One region of the Halomonas sp. R57-5 genome, then DNA from elsewhere that is predicted to be linked to it. Evidence: predicted binding sites of a transcription regulator. Region 1 holds the regulator's gene; each other region holds the start of a gene.
The links. Region 1 encodes sigma-54, which starts transcription at its own class of promoters, with help from an activator protein. Its sites were predicted from a motif close to TGGCACNNNNNTTGCTNT; they were not measured.

Region 1 (7,115 bases):
TACGGCGCGAGCGGGCCTTCCTGTTGATTAATAACATCACTGGTGAGCTAATCCCTAGACTAGGCCAGCTTACCGCTCAAGCCACCAGGGATAACGAGCGCAATTACTGCCTATAAGCGGTGTCGAGATGTTATTCTTGGCGGTTACCACTTTTTATATTTTCAATCGTTAAGAGAAAACGCTATGCGCCAGCCTCTCGCTTCATCCAGCCTATTACGCGAAAGCGCACTGCGTACGCTGCAAATTGAGCAGGCAGCGATTGGCGGTCTCCAGGCTAAACTAGACGAAAGCTTTGACCGCGCCTGCGAATTAATCCTCGCCTGCCAAGGGCGGGTGGTGGTGACTGGCATGGGCAAGTCGGGGCATATTGCTGGCAAGCTGGCAGCAACGCTTGCCAGCACGGGCACACCGGCCTTTTTCGTTCACCCCGGTGAAGCCAGTCATGGCGATTTGGGCATGATCACCCGCGCTGATGTAGTACTGGCGCTCTCTAACTCGGGTGAAACGGCCGAAGTCACCGCCCTACTGCCGCTGCTTAAACGCTTGGGTACGCCACTGGTCAGCATGACGGGGCGTCCCCACTCGACGCTTGCCAAACACGCTGATGCACATCTTAACAGCGGCGTTGAGCGCGAAGCGTGCCCGCTCGATCTGGCCCCTACCAGCTCCACTACCGCCGCTCTCGCCCTAGGCGATGCACTGGCGGTGGCGTTACTGGAAGCCCGTGGATTTACCGCTGAAGATTTTGCCCTTTCCCACCCGGGTGGCAGTTTAGGCAAACGCCTGCTACTGCGCGTTAGAGACCTGATGCACGACGGCTCGCGCCTGCCCCAGGTCGCGCTGGGCAGCCCGCTGCGCGATGCGTTATTGGAGATTACCCGGCAAGGGCTTGGCTTTACCTGTGTGGTGGATAGCGATGGACGCCTCGCCGGAGTCTACACCGATGGCGACTTGCGCCGTACGCTGGATCAGTTTCACAACCTGCGCGATGTCCGCGTTGACGACGTTATGACCCGGCCAGGCAAACGCATCGGCCCCGACATCCTGGCGGCCGAAGCGGTACGCATTATGGAAGAGAGCCGGATTACCGCGCTAGCGGTGGTGGATGAACAACAGCGCCCTATTGGGGCTCTACATATGCACGACCTGCTCGCTAGCGGCGTTATTTAACCCATCACCGTTCTACGCCGACTGGTTTTAAAAATGACTGATATGGAGGCTCTATGACCCTACCTGCTGCGCTACTTGATCGACTCCGCCGCGTACGCCTATTGGCGCTGGATGTTGACGGCGTACTCACCGATGGCCGCCTCTACTTTCAGGCCGATGGAATCGAAATCAAAGCCTTCCATACCCAGGATGGCCATGGGCTAAAACTTCTCAAACGCGTGGGCGTGCATGTTGCGCTGATTACCGGCCGCGATTCACCTATGGTAAGTCAACGCGCTGCCGCTCTGGGTATCGACCATGTCCATCAAGGCTGTGAGGACAAACTGGCGACCCTGCGCGGGCTCTGCCAGCGCCTTGATATCGAGCTGGAGCAAGTGGCCTATTGCGGCGACGACCTGCCCGATCTAGCGGCGATTAAGCGCTGCGGCGTCGGCATTACGGTTCCTAACGCGCCGGATTATATGCACACCCACGCTGACTGGACCACCGAACGTCTGGGTGGCCACGGCGCCGTGCGTGAAATTTGCGACACGCTGCTTGAATCTCAAGGGCACTGGGGCGCGGTGCTTGACACCTATCTGCACGGTCGACCATAAATGTTGAAACGGCTTAACCTACGCCTCTGGCTCGGCGGGCTTGTTATCGCGCTAGGCGCGCTGTTGGTGTGGCTTGACCCAGGCGGGCCTCAAGATACCGCTATCGACCCTGAAGCACAGGCTCAGGAGCCAGGCCACGTACTCGAAAACGCTGAAATTACCCTGTTTGGTGATAACGGCAAGGTGTTGCAGTCGCTAAAAACGCCGCGCCTAATTCATACCCCTCAGCGAAGCGAAACCTGGACCGAAGAGCCCGAAGCCGTACTATACGACAGCGAAAACCGTCAGTGGCTGGCCAGCGCCGATGTCGGCACGCTCAATACCGCTACCCAAGCCCTGCTGCTGTCAGGTTCAGCTCGCCTGGTCGCGCCGGATGAAGGCTGGCAGCTAGACACCGAGCTATTGCATTATGATGGCCTAACTCAGCATGCCTGGAGTGAAACACCGGTAATGCTGCAGCAACCGCCCCAGCAAATGAGTGCCTCACGCATGGATGTGTGGCTTAACAATAGCCAGGTTCGGCTAACTGATAATGTGCGCGGCACGCACCCCCCGGCCACGCAACGCTAATAGGAATTGTCATGAAAGCACTTATTTACACAGCCCTTTTTGCGCTCGCGATGCCGCTACTGGCACTGGCCCAAACCTCACAACAGGCTCCGGTGGAAGTCGAAGCCGACCGTTTAGATCTCGACCAACGGGCGGGCACCGCCGTTTATACCGGGAATGTGGATATTCGTCAGGGCGAGATGCAGCTGCGCGGCGAGCGGGTAGAGATCGAACGCAACGCGGCTGGCGAACTCTCGACGGCAACAGCCACCGGCGAGCGCGCCTACCTGCGCCATCAAGCCGAAGGGCAAGATGGCCCGACGGAAGGTTGGGCGCGACGGATTATTTACCACGTCGCCGAGCGCCGCGTAGAGCTAATCGACCAAGCCGAACTGATCCAACAAGAAGATACCTTTAGCGGTGGGCGCCTTGAGTATTTTATTGACCGCGAAGTGATTCAAGCGCGCTCTGACGTTGACGGCAGTGAGCCCCAGCGCATTCGTATGACTATTCAGCCTGAACAATAGGGAGCCAAGCTGTGGCAACTGCTGACACTGCGCCGATCAAAACCCTGTATGCCCACCACCTGGCGAAAAGCTACAAGCGCCGCCGAGTGGTCAAAGACATCAATTTAGAGATCTCCCAAGGCAGCATTGTTGGCCTACTGGGCCCCAACGGCGCAGGTAAAACCACCTCGTTCTACATGATTGTCGGGCTGGTGAAATCCGATGCTGGCAAGGTCGGAATCGATGCGGTGGATTTAACCCGTGCGCCGATGCACGAGCGCGCAGCGGCGGGTATTGGCTACCTCCCCCAAGAGGCGTCTATTTTTCGCAAACTATCGGTTGCCGATAACATTATGGCGATACTCGAGACGCGCAAAGAACTTGACCGCACAGGACGCGAACAGCGCCTGGAAGCGCTACTCGAAGACTTTCATATCACCCACATCCGCGACAACCTTGGCATGAGCCTTTCGGGCGGTGAGCGCAGGCGTGTAGAAATTGCCCGCTCGCTGGCCACTGACCCTGCCTTTATTTTACTGGATGAGCCCTTTGCTGGCGTCGACCCTATTTCGGTAGGCGAGATCAAAACCATCATTCGTGCGCTGAAGCAACGTCATATTGGCGTACTGATCACCGATCACAACGTGCGTGAAACCCTCGATATTTGCGATATCGCCTATATCGTTGGTGATGGGCAAATCATTGCCAGCGGTTCACCCAGTGCCATTCTCGATAATCAGAAGGTCAGAGACGTATATCTGGGTGCTGATTTTCGCCTTTAAACTGATCAGCTATGCCTACAATCACCGCCTGCCCATAAACCTATTTTTTGGTTCTGTAAATAGCGCTCTGCAACAACTTTACTACCAATGGCATGCTTATTGCACTTGCACCAGACACTCACTCGCACTAGGGTGGAGCATTCTGATTAACGAGTGGTTCTCAGATGGTCATGAAAGCTTCTCTCCAACTGCGTATCGGCACACAGCTGACCATGACGCCCCAGTTGCAACAGGCGATTGCGCTGTTGCAACTCTCGACGCTGGACCTTCGTCAAGAAATTCAGCAGGCCCTAGATGCCAATCCCATGCTGGAGCAGGAAGATGAATTTGGTGAGCAGGCTGTCAGCGAGCCTAAGGAAGAAGAGTGGTCAGAGGGCATCCCCACTGAACTCTCAGTAGATAGCGACTGGTCAGATACCTATCAAGATATGGGTAGCCAGGGCGGCAGCAGCGAAGGCCCTGATTTTGAGCGTCAGGCAGCCGGGCAGAGCCTGCATGGGCACCTACTATGGCAGCTTGCCATGACCGACTTTAGCGCCCGCGAACAGCTTGTCGCAGAGAGCTTAATCGACGCGCTCGACGCCAACGGCTACTTAACCCAGCCGCTTAACGATATTCGTGAGGGCCTGCGTGCCCAGGGCATTGACGGGCTTAGCCAACGCGAGGTAGAAACCATTCTGCTCAAACTCCAGCAGTTTGAGCCAACCGGTATCTTTGCCCGCGACCTGCGTGAATGCCTGATGCTGCAGCTCGCCGCCCTGCCCGATGATACGCCGCTACTGGTTCCCGCCCGCCGCCTAGTGCGGCAGTTCCTCGAAGCGCTTGGTAAGGATGACATGCGCCTGCTAAAGCGCCGCCTGGGGCTCGATGACCAACAGCTGGCCGATGTTATCCTACTTATTCGCAGCCTCGACCCCCGCCCAGGCAGCGCCTACGGCGACACCGATGACAGCTATGTAACCCCCGACCTGGTCGTCCGCCACGACCACGAAGGCTGGCATTTAGAACTCAACCCAGAGGCCCTGCCACGGCTGCGCATTCAGCCCGACTACGCCAGTTTGATTAAGCGTGCGGACAAAAGCGATGACAACCAGTTTCTCAAAGAGCACCTACAGGAAGCGCGCTGGCTGATTAAGAGCCTCTCGAGCCGTAACGATACGCTGCTACGCGTGGGGCGCGAAATCATCACCCGCCAGATTGGCTTTTTAGAGCACGGCGAAGAAGCCATGAAACCGCTGATACTGGCCGATATTGCCGAAGCTGTGGAGATGCACGAATCGACGATTTCACGGGTCACGACGCAAAAATATATCCATACCCCCCGGGGCGTGTTCGAGCTCAAGTACTTTTTCTCAAGTCAGGTGAGCGGTCAAGATGGCGACAGTCACTCCAGCACCGCCATCCGCGCGCGACTCAAGAAATTGATTCAAGAGGAGCCACCCGGCAAGCCGCTCTCAGACAGCCGCCTAGTCACGCTATTAGGCGAAGGAGGGATTCAAGTAGCGCGGCGTACGGTGGCTAAATATCGCGAGGCCATGGGCATTCCTTCCTCCAGTGAGCGACGTCGTTTACGCTAGGTTCTGTCGACGTTGCAGCGAATCTCTCGACAAGGGCTTTGCAACGCGGCAAAAAGGGTTACAATCGAAGTACAGTCCGATGGATAAGGAGCACGTCAATGCAAGTAAATATCACTGGTCATCACGTAGAACTGACTGACGCCTTGCGTGACTATGTCAACGAAAAGCTTGAGCGTGTAGAGCGCCATTACGACAATATAACCACGGTGCAAGTCACCTTATCAGTGGAGAAAGAGCGCCAGCAGGCCGCTTGTACGCTGCACGCCGCAGGTGCTGACTTACATGCGGAAGCCCTCGACAGTGATATGTACGCCGCTATCGACGCCCTAGCGGATAAAATCGACCGTCAACTCGTTAAACACAAGGAAAAAGCACAAGCTCGCGCCCAAGGCGCAGGTGTGCGTTAATTCAATGACGTTGGAAACCATACTCCCCCCGGAGCGCGTTCTTTTTGACGTACCCGGGGGCAGCAAAAAAAGGGTGCTGGAGTTTTACAGCACCTTTATCGCGCAAAATATCCCCAGCCTGGACAGCCAAGAAGTGTTTAGCCGTCTAATCGGCCGCGAGCGCTTAGGCAGTACCGGTATCGGTAACGGCGTGGCTATTCCCCATGCGCGCAGCCCCCACTGCACCGCCCCTATCGCTGGTTTTTTAAAACTCTCAGAAGCGATTGATTTTGACGCTATCGACGGAGACCCGGTAGATCTGGTGTTTGTCCTGCTGGTACCTGAAGAAGCAGATGACACACACCTCTCTCTGCTCGGCCAAGTAGCGACCATCATGAATGATGCGGATACACGCCAGCAGCTGCGTAAAGCAGCCAGTCAGCGCGAGCTACTTGAGCTGATTACCGCCAAAATTCGTGAGCAATCCGCGGCCTAACGGTCTTCAAACCTGTTTTAAGGTTCGTTACGGCAGGTAATGTTTCGCTCACCACCCTCAACGCAGCTTGACCAAAGCAAAGAGAGACTCTATGCAACTGGTGATCATTAGCGGCCGCTCCGGGTCAGGCAAATCTATCGCTCTACAGGCGCTGGAGGACCTTGGCTATTATGCGATTGATAACCTCCCCGCTATGCTGCTGGGCTCGTTGGTGGACGAATTACGCGACCAGGGTGACCGCGCTCACTTGGCGGTCAGTATCGATGCCCGTAATTTGCCGGGAGCGCTGGAGCGCCTACCGTCTTTGTTAGAAGAGTTGCGCCAGCGTAAAATCGATTTTCAAGTTATTTACTTGACCACCGATGCCCGTATCCTGCTTGAGCGTTACTCCGCTACCCGGCGACGCCATCCGCTGACTCGGGATAGCGAGATGACCCTGGAAGAGGCGATCAATAAAGAAGAGGAGACGCTGGAGGATATTCGCGATCTAGCCGATCTATTGATCGATACATCTCGCTTATCGGTACACGATTTGCGCCGTCGCATTACCGACCAGGTAGCGCACCAGCGCCGCGATAAGCTAACGCTGACCCTTGAGTCGTTTGGTTATAAACGCGGCGTGCCGTTAGACGCTGATTTGGTCTTCGACGTGCGCTGTCTGCCGAACCCTTACTGGGACCCAACGCTACGCCAGTTCACCGGCCGCGACGCTGAGATTGTGGCTTTTTTGAGCGGCTATCCCATTGTTGACGCCATGAGCGACGACATTCTGGCTTGGCTAGAGCGTTGGCTACCCGCTTACCAGAATAGCCAACGCAGCTACATGACTATCGCGATTGGCTGCACCGGTGGCCAACACCGCTCGGTCTATATGGTCGAGAAGCTGGCAGAAAGGCTGGCCACCAGCATGGGCGACGTTCAATTACGCCACCGTGAGCTGGGGCTGCACTACACCTTAAGCGATCAGTCGGCGGCCCCTCTCCTCAGCGCTACTCCAAACAACGAGCGAGAAGAGACTTCTTAAGAGCGCCTATCCATTAATGACACCACTCG
Region 2 (7,177 bases), 1.6 Mb from region 1:
CGGCAGGGCGCGGGCCATCAGTATGCGATTTTCAAGCGCAAAACCGGTGCCTGATGGCGCCTGTAGGCGGTCTGCCATCACCCGCCACTGGCCTTTTGCATCCAGAATGACATCCACACCGTGAAAGTTGATCGCTGCACGGTCATTGGGTAGCGACTGGTGGCAGGGCAGTAACAAATGCGCTGAAGCAAGCAGTTCCTGGGTGGGTAGCCGCCCCGCCTCAAAAAGTGTTTTGGGCCCATAAATATCATCATAAAGGGCGCTTAGCAGGCGACTGCGCTGGGTTAGCCCCACGGCTAATGCCTGCCACTGTGCTTCATCGATCACCCAGGGCAGCGGATCAAGCCGCCACGAACGCCCCTGGGTGTCATCATGCATATTAAAAATCACGCCGTTTTCAGCCAGCAGCCGCTGTATTTCTTCATGCTGCTGTAAGCGCCCAGTAGGGCCCATGCCTTCAAGTGAGCTCAGTAAGCTCTGCCAGCCGGGGCGTAGCTGCCCCTGGCCATCGAGCATGGCGTCAAACGTGCCGGGCTGTCCCTTGCCTAGCTGATGTAAGTAATCCTCAACGAGCCCGTTAGCCACGGGCGCGAGAAGTGAGGGAGAGACAGGGGCCGTCATTATCCTTGTAATCCTGAGAAAGGTGGGCGGATTATCCTGCACTAGCCGCTAAGAGGAAAGCATTAGCTTGGTGTCCAGCGTAAGTCGAGGGTTTGCGGCAGTTCCAGGCTGGGTGTTTCCAGCTTGGGCACCTGATGACCATGGCGATGACCGCTGTCACTAAAACGCCCCAGTCGGCGCGCTTCCGCTTCAAACGCATTAACCGGGAAGGTGTCGAAATTGCGTCCGGTCGGGTGTACCACGTAGTAGGTGCAGCCTGCCACGGAGCGCTGGTTCCAGGTGTCGATGACATCAAAGACCAGCGGCGCGTGTATGGGAATTTGCGGATGCAGCGCAGACGGTGGCTGCCAAGCGCGGTAGCGCACCCCAGCCACCGCTTCGCCGTTTCTGCCGGTGGCTGAAAGCGGCACCCGACGACCGTTGCAGGTCACCACGTAGCGGTCGCCGCTCATGCCACTGACTTTAACTTCCAGGCGCTCGACGGATGAGTCGACGTAGCGGGCGGTGCCCCCGGCAGAGGCTTCTTCGCCCAATACATGCCAGGGTTCGATAGCTTGACGCAGTTCGATATCCAGCATTGGCGTGTGCAAGCGCCCGTGGAGCGGAAAGCGGAACTCCAGGAAGGGGGCAAACCACTCCAAATCAAAATCAAAGCCGTGATGGCGTAAGTCGCTTAACACATCGTCAAGGTCATGCCACAGGTAGTGGGGCAGCATCCAGCGATCCTGCAAGGCGCTGCCCCAGCGCACCGGTTTGGCCCGATAGGGTGTTTTCCAGCAGCGCGCAACAAGGGCGCGGATCAGCAGCATTTGCATCAGCCCCATGCGGGCATGGGGTGGCATCTCAAAGCCGCGTAGTTCCAGTAACCCTAGCCGCCCGCTATCGCTATCCGGCGAGTAGAGCTTGTCGATACAGAACTCGGCGCGGTGGGTGTTGCCGGTTAAGTCAGTCAGTAGGTGGCGCAGCAAGCGATCCACCAGCCAGGGCTGCACTACTTCGCCTTCGGGCATTTGCTGTAGGGCGATTTCCAACTCGTAAAGTGCCTCGTGGCGCGCTTCATCTACCCGCGGGGCTTGGCTAGTGGGGCCAATAAACAGGCCTGAAAACAGGTAAGAGAGGCTAGGGTGGTGCTGCCAGTAGGTGACTAGGCTGGCAAGCAAGTCTGGGCGGCGTAAAAAAGGTGAATCCTCAGGGGTAATCCCGCCAAGGGTGACATGGTTACCGCCGCCGGTGCCGGTGTGGCGGCCATCAAGCATAAATTTTTCGGTGCCCAAACGGGTTTCACGTGCCTCGGCATACAGCCGTTCGGTTTGCGCGACCAGGGTTTGCCAACTGGCGGCGGGCATAATATTCACTTCGATCACGCCCGGGTCGGGGGTGATCATAAAGTTTTCCAGTCGCGGATCCCGAGGCGGTGAATAACCCTCTACCATCACCGGGCAGGCGAGCTCCTTGGCGCACTCCTCAACGGTGCTGAGTAGGTCGAGGTAGTGCTCCAAGCTGGTTAGCGGCGGCAGAAAAATATGCAAGCGGCCATCCCGTGGCTGCACACATAGGCTGGTGTGAATAACACCACTTTCCGTGTCGATTTCCGCCCGTGGCTGCTGCTGAACCGATTCGCCCTCTGGGTGTGATGGGCTCGGGTGGCTGGTTCGACCCAAGCGTTCGGCATCGCTGAGGTGGTGTTGTTCGGCGTTGCGGCGAGCAACTTCGCCGTGAATGTCGCCCAGCTCTGGGCGGGGCGCGAACAGCGATTCCGGTTGAGGCTGCTCTTCTGGGGCAGCCCAAGGCAGCGCCGAAAGCGGTAAACGCAAGCCCATGGGGGAGTCGCCGGGCACCAGGAACAGGTGTTCACGCTTGAGCGGCCAGCGTCCGCTCTCCCAGCGGTGGGCCTGGCTAAGCGAGTGGCGCAGCGGCAGGGCATAGCCAACCACTTCGTCTAAGCCTTGTTCTAATAAGCGGGCTAAACGGTGACGTTCGGCGTCATCTTTGAGATTGGCTTCGCGTGGGTCAACGTTCACCGGTAGCGACTGCTCTTTCCATAGATAGTAGTAGGCATCCTCGAACGCCGGAATCCAGTAGCGTTCGGCCACACCCAGGCGTTCGCTTAGCGCTTTGGTAAAGCGCTGGGCCATTGCATCATCTACATGGAGCTCTGGTGCGCCGTCTAGGCAGGCCAGCCATTGGGGATCACGCCATAGTGGTACGCCATCTTTACGCCAGTAACAGGCGAGCGCCCAGCGGGGCAGTGGTTCCCCGGGGTACCACTTGCCTTGCTGTTGCTGAATAGCGCTGCCGGGGGCGTAAGCGGCCTGGAGCCGGGTTAGCAGTGCCTCAGCGCGTTCGCGTTTGTGCTCGCCCAGGGCTTCGGTATTCCACTGTGGGCTCTCCATATCGTCGACCGAGACAAAGGTGGGTTCGCCGCCCATGGTCAGGCGTACGTCCTGGTGGAGCAGTTCGGCATCTACCTCGTCACCCAGCGCGCAGATACGCTGCCACTGCTCATCGCTATAGGGCTTGGTGACCCGTGGGTCTTCGTGGATACGCTCCACTTCCATGGTGACATCGAAAGTGACTTCACACTTATCCGAAAACCCGGTAATCGCGGCCGCACTGCCGGTCGTCGGGGTGGCGGCGAGGGGAATATGGCCTTCGCCAGCGAACAGTCCCGAGGTGGGGTCGAGCCCCACCCAGCCTGCGCCGGGGAGGAATACTTCGGTCCAGGCGTGTAGGTCGGTGAAATCTACTTCGCTCCCGCTGGGGCCATCCAGCGCTTTAACATCGGACTTGAGCTGAATGAGGTAGCCGGAGACAAAGCGTGCGGCGAGGCCCAGGTGGCGGAAAATTTGCACCAACAGCCAGGCGCTGTCGCGGCAGGAGCCGCTGGCGAACGTTAAGGTCTCTTCGCAGCTCTGTACGCCGGGCTCCATGCGTACCAAATAACCAATATCATCCTGCAGGCGTTGATTCAGCGCGACCAGGAAATCGACGGTGGTAGTGGGCTCGCGGGGAACAGCCTTGAGCCACTCCATCAACCGCGGCCCGGATTCCGTTATTTCCAGATAGGGGCTTAGTTCCTGGCGCAGCGCTTCGGGGTAGGCAAAGGGAATCGTTTGCGCAATGTCGTCCAAGAAGAAATCGAACGGGTTAATCACCGTCATCGGGGCGATGAGTTCGACCGCAATGGTTAACTCTTTACGCGGTTCGGGGAACACCACGCGGGCATTGAAGTTGCCAAACGGATCCTGTTGCCAGTTTAAAAAGTGGTCGTCGCCGGAGAGTTTGAGCGAGTAGGCCTCAATATGGGTGCGGCAGTGGGGCGCCGGACGCAGCCGAATAACATGGGGCGAAAGACGCACCGGGCGGTCAAAGTGGTAGGTCGTGCGATGATACAAGGCAACGCGAATGGTCATGGGCCACCCTCAAAAGAKCCGTTATCAACCGGTGGGTCGGTTGGGTTAAGGAATAACCGAACGTTTCGCAAGTATCGTTCCKCTTTTACTTTTTTGCAGCCGCTATCTTAACTAAGGCGTTTAACTAAAGTGGAAATCACTTAATGCACCAAAATAGCACTGCTTTTATGCACTGCTTTTATGCACTGATATAGAGCATGTGGTCGCTTTAATTGGCTCGTGCTCCCTGTCAAGTAGCGTTTAAGTAAGCGAACGTTGAAATATCGCAAAAGATGGTACGTATTTTGCTCTCAATTGTTTGATTGTTTTGCGCGCGGCAGGCCTACACTGAGCATTGAGGAAGTTGCCGCTTCCACCCCAGCGCCAGGAGAGCGCCCATGAGCCAAGTGAATTGGAATAACTATGCGTGTCGTGATTACTACGATGAGCTGATGGCCGCACCCGGTCAGCCACGCGATTCAGCGGGTGAATTGTGCAACATGTTGGCAAGGTTTAGCGCAGAAGAGTTAGCCGAGCGGAAAACCGCGGCGGAGATCGCCATTCGTACCATGGGGATTACCTTTACCGTCTACTCCGAAGGCGCGATGATCGATCGCGCCTGGCCCTTTGATATTGTGCCGCGGATTATTCCCGCCAGCGAGTGGCGTAAAACCGAGGCAGGCCTCAAACAGCGCGTGCAGGCGCTGAATCTATTTATTGATGATCTTTACCACGATCAAAAAGTCATTAAGGACAAAGTGTTACCCGCCGAAGTGCTGGCGCAGTCGGTTAATTTTCGCCCCCAGTGTGTCGGCATTAATCCCCCTCACGGCGTGTGGGCCCACGTGTGCGGTTCAGATCTAGTGCGCGATGGGGATGGCACGCTGTATGTGTTGGAAGATAACTTGCGCATTCCTTCCGGCGTCTCCTATATGTTGGAAAACCGCAACGTCACCAAGCGGGTACTGCCGGAGTTGTTTGCTTCGGGCAAAATTTTGCCCGTTGATGACTATGTGGCCAACCTCTACGACATGCTCGCCGCGATGTCACCACGGCCTGGGGATGAGCCGCAGGTGGTTGTACTGACCCCTGGAATCTATAACTCTGCTTACTTTGAGCACGCCTACCTTGCCCAGCAAATGGGCGTCGAGCTGGTGCAAGGCAGCGACCTGCTAGTCGATGACAATGATGTGGTGTACATGCGCACCGTGGAAGGACTGCGCCGGGTCGACGTTATCTACCGTCGCGTGGATGACGAGTTTCTAGACCCGGAAGCGTTTAACCCTGACTCCATGCTGGGGGTGGCGGGTCTGATGCGCGCTTGGCGGGCGGGAAAAGTGGCGCTGGCCAATGCTCCGGGTGCTGGCGTGGCGGATGACAAGGTCGTTTATGCATTCGTGCCTGCGCTGATTCGCTACTATCTCGACCAGGAACCGCTGCTGCCCAACGTGCCCAGCTACCTGTGCATGTTCGAAGATGACCGCCGCTATGTACTTGACCATCTTGATGAATTGGTGGTGAAGCCGGCCAATGAGTCGGGGGGCTATGGCATGCTGATTGGCCCGCGCTCAACCAAAGAGACCCGCGAAGAGTTTGCCCGCTTGATTAAGGCGAACCCACGCAACTATATGGCGCAGCCCACCCTGGCGCTGTCGACGACGCCTACGTTGGCGAATGGTTTACCACAGCCACGCCATGTGGATTTACGCCCCTTCATACTCTCTGGGCCTGAAATCCATGTCACCACCGGCGGGCTTACCCGGGTGGCATTGATAGAGGGGTCGTTGGTGGTGAACTCCTCTCAAGGCGGCGGCAGTAAAGATACCTGGATTGTAGAAACCGACGATAAGGCGGCAGTGGCCGCGGTGAAAGGAGCCTAACGCCATGCTGTCACGCGTTGCAGAGAACCTCTACTGGATGGCGCGCTATATTGAACGTGCGGAAGATACCGCACGTTTACTGAGCGTCAATAGTCACCTTATGCTCGATTTGCCGGGGCGCCTGCCGCTGGGTTGGGCGCCGCTTATCGAAATGACCGGCAGCCTGGAAGTCTTCACCGCACGTTATGAAGAGTTTGATGAGCGCAACGTAGTGCACTTTTTATGCGCCGATCCTGATAATGATATTTCGATTATCTCCGCGCTTGCCAGTGCCCGTGAGAACCTGAGAACCACCCGGGATGTGGTGCCCCGGGAAATTTGGGAAGAGGTTAATCAGCTCTATCTTAGCGTCGCCGATCATGCTGAAAATGGCGTGAGTCCACGCCGTCGCGATAGCTTTCTTAAAAGTGTTATTCGTGGTTGCCAGGCGTTAACGGGCCTCATTGAAGGCACCTTAAGCCATGGCCCTGCGCGTACTTTTATTGAGTTGGGCCGTCAGTTGGAGCGGGCCGATATGACCACCCGCATTGTCGATGTGCGCTCCGCCAGCCTGCTGCCACAAAACCCTGAAGAGTTGCTGCCATTCGAAAACCTGCAGTGGATGAGCGTGCTCAAGTCACTGACTGCTTACCAGATGTATCGCCAACAGGTGCGCTTGCGGGTGCGCGGGCCAGATGTGCTGCGCTTTTTGCTACAAGATCCCAATCTGCCACGCTCGATTGCCTGCAGCCTTGAAACCCTGGGTCATGAGCTGACGCTACTGCCACGCCAGGATCGTCCGGCGGCCACCGTCTCGCTGGTGCGCGCCGATGTAGTAGACGCCGATATTCAAGCGCTCGCTCATTCACCCAGTAAGCTGCACTTGTTTATCGATGAACTGCAGATCGGCTTTGCCGCTATCCACGATACCCTCAGCGCCACCTACTTTGTGAATGACGACAGCGTCCCCCGCGTGACGCAAACCCAGACTCAGACTCAAAGCCAGAGCCACGCGGGGGACAACGATAACGACTAAAGCGTAGAGGAATCGCTTTCTAACGGGCTGGCGGCCTGAATGATGTCATGCAGGTACGCCAGTTTTTCGCGCACCGCCGGGGCAAGCACACCTGGCGCTAAATCGAGCAGTCCCATATCACGGTTGAGCTCGTTCACCGCCATGCCTACCTGATGAAAGGCAATCAGCATGCTCTCAAGGCTGCCGTCGTACTCAACGTGGGTAATGCCCATGTGCAGTGCGGTATCCAGTACAGCGACCATGTCCAAGTAATAGGCGAACGTTTCGGC
Region 3 (7,526 bases), 2.1 Mb from region 1:
CACCGGGGATTTGGCTGATCTGGGTGGGCGTACGAGACCCCACGACCACCATGGTGTCGCCTGCGCCCGCCCCAGAGGAGGCGTTTTGGGCGAAAATGCTGTTGGAGAAACCCAGTAACAGGCCGGTGCCAATAAGCGCAGCAGTTGAAGACGGTGACTTGGGAAAAGGCGATGTTGAAAAGGGCAGCGCGTACATGGTGAACAATCCGCGAACAGTGAGGAGMTAGGAGGCGGAGAGTATCACCAGGAAACACAAAGTCAACGATAGTGATTCGTGTTTATGCGGAGGTCAATGTTTGCTGATAATTGCAGCAATAGGCCATTGCCCTATTGCTGCTTATGAAGCCAAAACGTTAAGCAGGCTTATTCTTTTTGCTCTGTACCTGTATCTGGTTCGGGAGTAGACACCGGCGGCACTTCTGCTTCTACCGGTGTGGCAGTGGAGGTCGTTGACGCTTCAACGGCGGCTTCAAGGTTGGCGACCTGGCGCTCTAATGCCTCTACCCGAGACCGAGTGCGCTGCAGTACGTCCATTAAAATGTCGAAATCTTCCCGTGAGACAAGCTCCAGGCGATCAAATGCGCCGCGCACGACTTGCTGCACGCCCTTTTGAATATCTTCCGGTGCCTGGGAGGCGTTTTGTAAACGGTCGCCAATCTGCTGGGCCAGTCGGCTAATGCGGTCTTGAGGCGCCATCGCTGCTCTCTCCTTAATAACTCGCTAAATGAACATCTATAAAAATTGCTTACCGGTAAGGATACGCAACAGTTGGCGAATTCGCATGCGCCGCGTGCATTTCCTGTTAAGCGCGTGGTTTGCATCGAAATAGAGCAGGCGACTTTTGCTTACGCTCTTTTTTGGTGCAATAGCCGTGCTGAGAGAATGAGTTTGCCCAGATTTAGCGCTGTAGTGCGCTTCAATTGTTGGCTAATAAGCTGACTTATAAGAAAAAAAAGTCAGCTGGCACAGTATGCGCATTATCGGTTCAGGTGCTTATTCTGGCGGCTGTGCCGCTACCAATCTAGCAGGACTTATCCAGCAGGGGAGATCCGGGATGAAACTCATCACCGCTATCATCAAGCCATTTAAGCTCGACGACGTCCGTGAGGCATTAGCCGACAACGGCGTTCAGGGCATTACGGTCACTGAAGTTAAAGGTTTTGGCCGTCAGAAAGGGCATACCGAGTTGTATCGTGGCGCGGAATACGTCGTCGACTTTCTACCCAAGGTAAAAGTGGAAGTGGCCGTGGACGATGCTCGCCTAGAGAGCGMGCTAGATGCTATTTGCAGTGCGGCTAATAGCGGCAAGATCGGTGACGGCAAGGTGTTTGTGACACCGCTTGAAGACGTTATTCGGATTCGGACAGGCGAACGCGGTGCAGACGCCGTTTAAAGCTGTTTTTTCGGATCATTTCTATAGTTCAACGGGGAACTTACAATGAATGAGTTGACTGATCTGAGCTACGCGCTCGATACGTTCTACTTTCTAATATGTGGTGTGCTCGTCATGTGGATGGCCGCTGGCTTCTCCATGCTAGAAGCGGGCTTAGTACGCTCCAAGAACACCGCTGAAATCCTCACTAAAAACATCGCGCTGTTTGCGATTGCCTGCACCATGTATCTATTGGTGGGCTACTACATCATGTACTCCAGCAGCGCGGGCGGCTTCCTACCCAACCTGGGTTTCCTGATTGGCGCTGAAAACAGCGTGGATGCGGTGACCGCAGGTGGCGACGACGCACCTTACTACTCCATGCGTTCCGACTTCTTCTTCCAGGTAGTTTTCGTTGCGACCGCTATGTCGATTGTGTCGGGCGCGGTTGCCGAGCGTATGAAACTTTGGGCGTTTCTMGCCTTTGCTGTGGTCATGACCGCGGTTATCTACCCGGTGTCTGGCTACTGGACCTGGGGCGGCGGTTGGTTGTCTGAAGTGGGCTACTCTGACTACGCGGGTTCAGGCATTGTGCACCTTGCCGGTGCGGCTGCAGCGCTAGCAGGTGTGATTGTGCTGGGCCCACGTAAAGGTAAATACGGTAAAGATGGCTCAATCCACGCTATTCCAGGCGCCAACATGCCGTTGGCAACGCTGGGTACTTTCATCCTGTGGATGGGGTGGTTCGGTTTCAACGGCGGTTCTGAGCTCAAGCTGGCGGCGGTTGATTCTGCTAACAATGTGGCGCAAGTGTTTGTGAATACCAACGCTGCGGCGGCAGGTGGTGTGATTGCCGCACTGATTCTGGCCAAACTGTGGTTCCGTAAAGCCGACCTGACCATGGCGTTGAACGGTGCACTTGCTGGTCTTGTAGCGATTACGGCTGATCCGCTCTCTCCGACCGCACTGGGTGCCACTATTATTGGCGCGGTTGGCGGCATCATCGTAGTGGCTGCCATCGTGACGCTGGATAAAGTGAAACTGGATGACCCGGTCGGTGCGATCTCAGTACACGGTGTTGTGGGTATCTGGGGTGTGCTGGCGGTGCCATTGACCAACGACGGTGCATCATTTGGTGCTCAGATCATCGGTATCGTAGGTATCTTCGCTTGGGTTTTCCTGGCAAGCCTGGTGGTATGGCTGATCTTGAAAGCCATCATGGGCATCCGGGTTAGCGAAGAAGAAGAGTACGAAGGCGTGGATATCGCCGAGTGCGGTCTTGAAGCCTATCCCGAATTCGGCATTAAGAAATAAACAGCGGTATGAAGAAATAACTTAATGCTGATCAAGTGAGCTGGCGTGCTCCTTACGGCCTCCCCTTAGTGGGAGGCTTTTTTATTCTCTGCCAATAGCGGTGTATGCTGGTAGTTAGCGGTCATCGGTTGCGACACGCGCAGCCATGCAACCCGACCCCATCATGGCCACCCAGTTAGAGGATATGGTAATGAAATTGATCACAGCTATTATCAAGCCGTTTAAGCTCGACGATGTGCGCGAGTCGCTCTCTGATATCGGTGTACAGGGTATTACGGTGACGGAAGTGAAGGGCTTTGGGCGCCAGAAAGGGCATACCGAGCTGTATCGCGGTGCTGAGTATGTGGTGGACTTCCTGCCTAAAGTGAAGCTGGAAGTTGCTGTGGACGACGATATGGCCGAGCAGGTGATTGATGCCATCACCCAGGTAGCTAACACCGGTAAAATCGGCGACGGCAAAATCTTTGTGATGCCGCTAGAGCAGGTGATCCGTATCCGTACCGGCGAAACGGGCAAAGATGCGGTTTAGGTTTGTGAATTGTGAATTGTAAGGCGTAAGTCGCACAAAGCCCCTGTGGATCATCTCCAGCAGGGGCTTTGTATTAGTGATACATCACTATAGCGGCTAAAATTTTTCCACTCACCACTCACCACTCACCACTCACCACTCACCACTCACCACTCACTTCTCGACAAACGCACGCTCGATGACGTAGTCGCCTGGCTCGCCCATGCGCGGCGAGATGTTCAGGCCCAGCTCGTCGAGCAGTGCGCTGGTATCGTCCAGCATGGCGGGGCTGCCGCAGATCATCGCACGGTCTTGGCGCGGGTCGATGGGCGGCAGGCCAGTGTCTTCAAACAGCTTGCCCGTACGAATATGGTCGGTCAGGCGCCCCATGGTATGGAACTCTTCCCGGGTAACGGTCGGGTAGTAGACCAGCTTTTCAGCGATGTCTTCACCCAGGTACTCATGGGCTGGCAGCTCTTTGGTGATAAAGTCGGCGTAGGCTAATTCAGAGACTTCGCGCACACCGTGAACCAGCACGATTTTCTCAAAGCGCTCGTAGACTTCCGGGTCTTGGATCAAGCTCATAAACGGTGCCAGGCCGGTGCCGGTTGAAAGCATGTAAAGGTTACGACCCGGCAGTAGATCATCGCATACCAGCGTGCCAGTGGGCTTGCGGCTAACCATAATCTGGTCGCCCACTTTCAGGTGCTGAAGGCGCGAAGTGAGCGGGCCATCGGGCACTTTAATGCTGAAGAACTCCAGGTGGTCTTCGTAGTTGGGACTGGCAATAGAGTAAGCGCGCATCAGCGGTTTGCCATTCACTTCCAAACCAATCATCACAAACTGGCCGGTTTTGAAGCGCAGGCTACGCTCGCGGGTAGTGCGGAAGCTAAACAGGGTCTCGTTCCAGTGATGAACGCTAAGCACTTCTTCCAGAGCAAACTTACTCATGCCATTGTCTCCATTAGCCGATGCTGGCGCTGATCGCATCGGTCATATTCTTAAAAAGAATAAAAATGATTAAATCTGTTGCCAGCAAGTCTAAGCAAAGGGTGGTATATCTGTTAAGCGAATTATATTGATAACGGTTATCTGAAAAATAGATATAGATCAAATAAAGGTCAGACGCTATGCACTATACTCTGCGGCAGTTGGAAGTCTTTGTGGCGGTCGCCCAGCACGAGAGCGTCTCCCATGCGGCGCGGGCGTTGGCCATGTCGCAATCAGCGACCAGCACGGCGCTTGCGGAGCTTGAGCGGCAGTTCGACTGCCAACTGCTGGACCGCATCGGCAAGCGCTTAAAACTCAACGCCTTGGGTTTTCAGCTGTTGCCCAAAGCGGTCGCGTTGCTTGACCGTGGTGAAGAGATCGAAGAGCTTCTACGTGGGCAGAAAGGGGTGGGGTCGCTGGATGTCGGCGCCACGCTGACCATCGGTAACTATTTGGCCACACTGCTTATCAGCGACTTTATGCAGCGCCACCCCGGTAGCCGGGTGCGCTTGGCAGTGCGCAATACGCGCCATATTATCGAAGGCGTGCGCCAGCACTCGCTGGATCTGGGGTTGATTGAAGGGCAGTGCGACGATGACATGATCATCAGCCAGCCCTGGGTGGAAGATGAGCTGTGCGTGTTTTGCTCGCCACGCCATCCGCTGGCGGGCCGTGAGCATCTTGAGTTAGAACAGTTGCTGCGTGAGGATTGGATTATGCGCGAAGAGGGCTCTGGCACGCGCATGACCCTGGAGCACGCCGCCCGCCACCGCCGAAGCCGGTTTAACACCCTGCTGGAACTAGAGCATACGGAAGGTATTAAGCGTGCTGTGGAGTCAGGGCTTGGGATTGGCTGTGTCTCGCGTTTGGCGCTGCGTGATGCCTTCCGGCGCGGCAGCTTGGTGCCGCTGCCCACGCCGGAGTTGGATCTAAAGCGTCAGTTCACGTTTATCTGGCACCGGCATAAATACCTCACCACTGGCGTGCGCGAGTTCCTGCGGCTGTGCCGTGAAATGACCGCAGGAGCCAAGCGCAGCGACGATATTGCGCTGCCGCCAATTCCTTAAGCGGTTAAAATGATGGTAACGCCTTGGCCGATTTTGAGGTTAGAGGCGCGGGCGGATGTTGAGACAGCTTGAAGCTGCTAATCGTGCCTGCCAGGTGGTCGGCCTGCTCTTTTAGCTGCTCGGCAGCGGTTGTGGACTCTTCGACCATGGCCGCGTTTTCCTGGGTCATGCGATCCAGTTCTGCGACGGCAATATTGACCTGATTAATGCCATCACTCTGCTCGCTGGTGGCCGCATTGATTTCTTCCAGCACGTCGGTCACACGGGTAATGTGCGCCACGATATCCTGCATAGTGTTTCCGGCATTACGCACCAAGTTGGTGCCGTTATTCACTTTGCTTTGTGAGTCTTCAATCAGTTTTTGAATATCGTTGGCGGCATCACTGCTACGCCCAGCCAGCTTGCGTACCTCATCGGCCACCACGGCAAAACCACGGCCATGCTCGCCAGCCCGAGCGGCTTCCACTGAGGCGTTAAGCGCCAGCAGGTTGGTCTGAAACGAAATACTGTTCATCAAGGTGACAATCTCACCGATCTTATCCGAAGCGTGGGTAATGTCTTCCATGGTGGTCACCACATTTGCGACAACCTTCCCACCTTCGTTGGCTACCTCTGAGGCGGTTTGGGAGAGCTTGTTGGCTTCTTTTGCGGAGGCCGCCGTGTGTTGAACCGTGCTGGTGATTTCCTCGATCGATGCAGAGGTCTGCTGCAGGCTAGCGGCAGCGTTATCGGTACGACGAGACAAATCCTGACCACCCATGGCGATCTCGTTGGCCGCGTGGTGAACCGACTCGCTGCTGGTGCGTACATCGATTAATACGGCCTCCATTTTACCTACGAAACGGTTGAAGGCCTTGGCAATTTGAGTGACTTCATCATTACCCTCTTCGGGCAAGCGTCGGGTTAAATCGCCCTCTCCCGAGGCGATATCATCCATCGCATTACGAACTCCCAGCAAGCGGCGTAGCAGCAGAGAAAGCAGCAAACCGAAGACCACTGCCGTGATTGCGGCCACAATCAGTAGCGTGACTATCGATGTAGTGGCGATGGCGCGCAGGCCCGCTGTTGCCTCGTGTTCGTCCAGTGCCACAATCAACTGCCAGCCACTGCTACCACCCACGTTATTGCCCATTAGCAACGTATCGCTGTTTTGCAGTGAAAGTGATTGGGGTTCATCGGCTTGGGCGATTTCGCTAAGTCGGGTGTTGGTCAGTTCATCGCTCAAACGTGTGGAAGGTTCGAGCGTCATGTCAGCGTCAGGATGCGCGATCAGGGTGCCGTCTTCTGTGGTTAAAAAACCAAAACTGGAAGGCGTAGGGGCAATGCCGGTAACAATTTCGATCACATCCTCGATGGTAATATCCGCACCAATGACTGCGGCCAGCTGCCCATTACGGTAGAAAGGGCGTGCAAAGGTAACGATTAAGCCCCCCGTTTGGGCATCCGTGTAAGGTGCCGTAATAATGGTCTCTTGCGCTTCGGCTGCGCCTTGGTACCAGGGCCGCTGACGCGGGTCGTAATCGCTGGGGGGCTGCCATCCATCGGAAAAAATAGCGTCTGGTGTGGAAGGGTAAGCAATGTAGGCTGTCATAAAGCTGCCTGAGCCAGCCAGTTGGCGTAGTGCGGCAAGTGGGTCATCGCTATTGGCTGCATCATCCATGCTGGAAAGCATGGTATAGCGTGCGTTAAACCACTCGTTGATAGCTTGCGTATTACCGTTAACCACGGCGCTAAGATTGCGCGTTATTTGCTGGCTATTATGGTGTTTTACGGTGGTGTAACTGGCAATGCCGTTAATCACTAGGGCGAGGGTAATCGCCACTAGAGCGGCTAATAGTATGCGTGCTCGGAGGGAAGATAACATGGTCGCTCTCGACGTCGAAGTGCATGTCGGTACTCAGGGGGAAGTACCGTTTATAATAGCTTCTAAATTATCGGCGAGAGCGACCATTACTTTAGGATAATTAATAGGTTATAAGGTTAAAACGACTAGCGTAAATCGCTCACGGCAGTTTGAATATCTGCCAGCGAGGCTTTACTTAGGTCTTTCGAAAGGGAGTGAATGACTAGTTTTTGCGTGGGGCCATCGAGTTTGTCACGTAGCAGGCCCAAAAATTTGGGTGGCGCTACCATGATTAGCTTCTCCATGCTGTTACCTACTCGCGCGCTATAAAGACGCTGAGCGACTTCTTTCGCGAACAGCTCGTTTTCATGTTTAGTGGCAGTTCCCTCTTCGCCTGCCGAGCGTGCCGTGCTGGACATCGACTCGTGCACA

Region 2: the regulator sigma-54 is predicted to act here: its motif matches at 4,308-4,325, upstream of HALO_RS07360 (circularly permuted type 2 ATP-grasp protein).
Region 3: the regulator sigma-54 is predicted to act here: its motif matches at 962-979, upstream of HALO_RS01120 (P-II family nitrogen regulator).

What each region holds. Positions count from the first base shown of each region.
Region 1 covers NZ_LN813019.1:3,188,146-3,195,260, forward strand. Annotated here, with positions in the region: gene HALO_RS14730 (KpsF/GutQ family sugar-phosphate isomerase) at 184-1,170, shown strand; gene HALO_RS14735 (KdsC family phosphatase) at 1,224-1,766, shown strand; gene lptC (LPS export ABC transporter periplasmic protein LptC) at 1,767-2,336, shown strand; gene lptA (lipopolysaccharide transport periplasmic protein LptA) at 2,348-2,842, shown strand; gene lptB (LPS export ABC transporter ATP-binding protein) at 2,854-3,603, shown strand; gene HALO_RS14755 (RNA polymerase factor sigma-54) at 3,768-5,180, shown strand; gene hpf (ribosome hibernation-promoting factor, HPF/YfiA family) at 5,279-5,587, shown strand; gene HALO_RS14765 (PTS sugar transporter subunit IIA) at 5,592-6,062, shown strand; gene rapZ (RNase adapter RapZ) at 6,154-7,086, shown strand.
Region 2 covers NZ_LN813019.1:1,634,434-1,641,610, forward strand. Annotated here, with positions in the region: gene HALO_RS07350 (circularly permuted type 2 ATP-grasp protein) at 1-621, opposite strand, end outside; gene HALO_RS07355 (transglutaminase family protein) at 684-4,034, opposite strand; gene HALO_RS07360 (circularly permuted type 2 ATP-grasp protein) at 4,412-5,893, shown strand; gene HALO_RS07365 (alpha-E domain-containing protein) at 5,898-6,908, shown strand; gene HALO_RS07370 (zinc-binding metallopeptidase family protein) at 6,905-7,177, opposite strand, start outside.
Region 3 covers NZ_LN813019.1:231,972-239,497, forward strand. Annotated here, with positions in the region: gene HALO_RS01110 (TonB-dependent receptor) at 1-196, opposite strand, end outside; gene HALO_RS01115 (accessory factor UbiK family protein) at 364-696, opposite strand; gene HALO_RS01120 (P-II family nitrogen regulator) at 1,055-1,393, shown strand; gene HALO_RS01125 (ammonium transporter) at 1,439-2,686, shown strand; gene glnK (P-II family nitrogen regulator) at 2,877-3,215, shown strand; gene HALO_RS01135 (ferredoxin--NADP reductase) at 3,369-4,145, opposite strand; gene HALO_RS01140 (LysR family transcriptional regulator) at 4,325-5,251, shown strand; gene HALO_RS01145 (methyl-accepting chemotaxis protein) at 5,256-7,115, opposite strand; gene HALO_RS01150 (host attachment protein) at 7,241-7,526, opposite strand, start outside.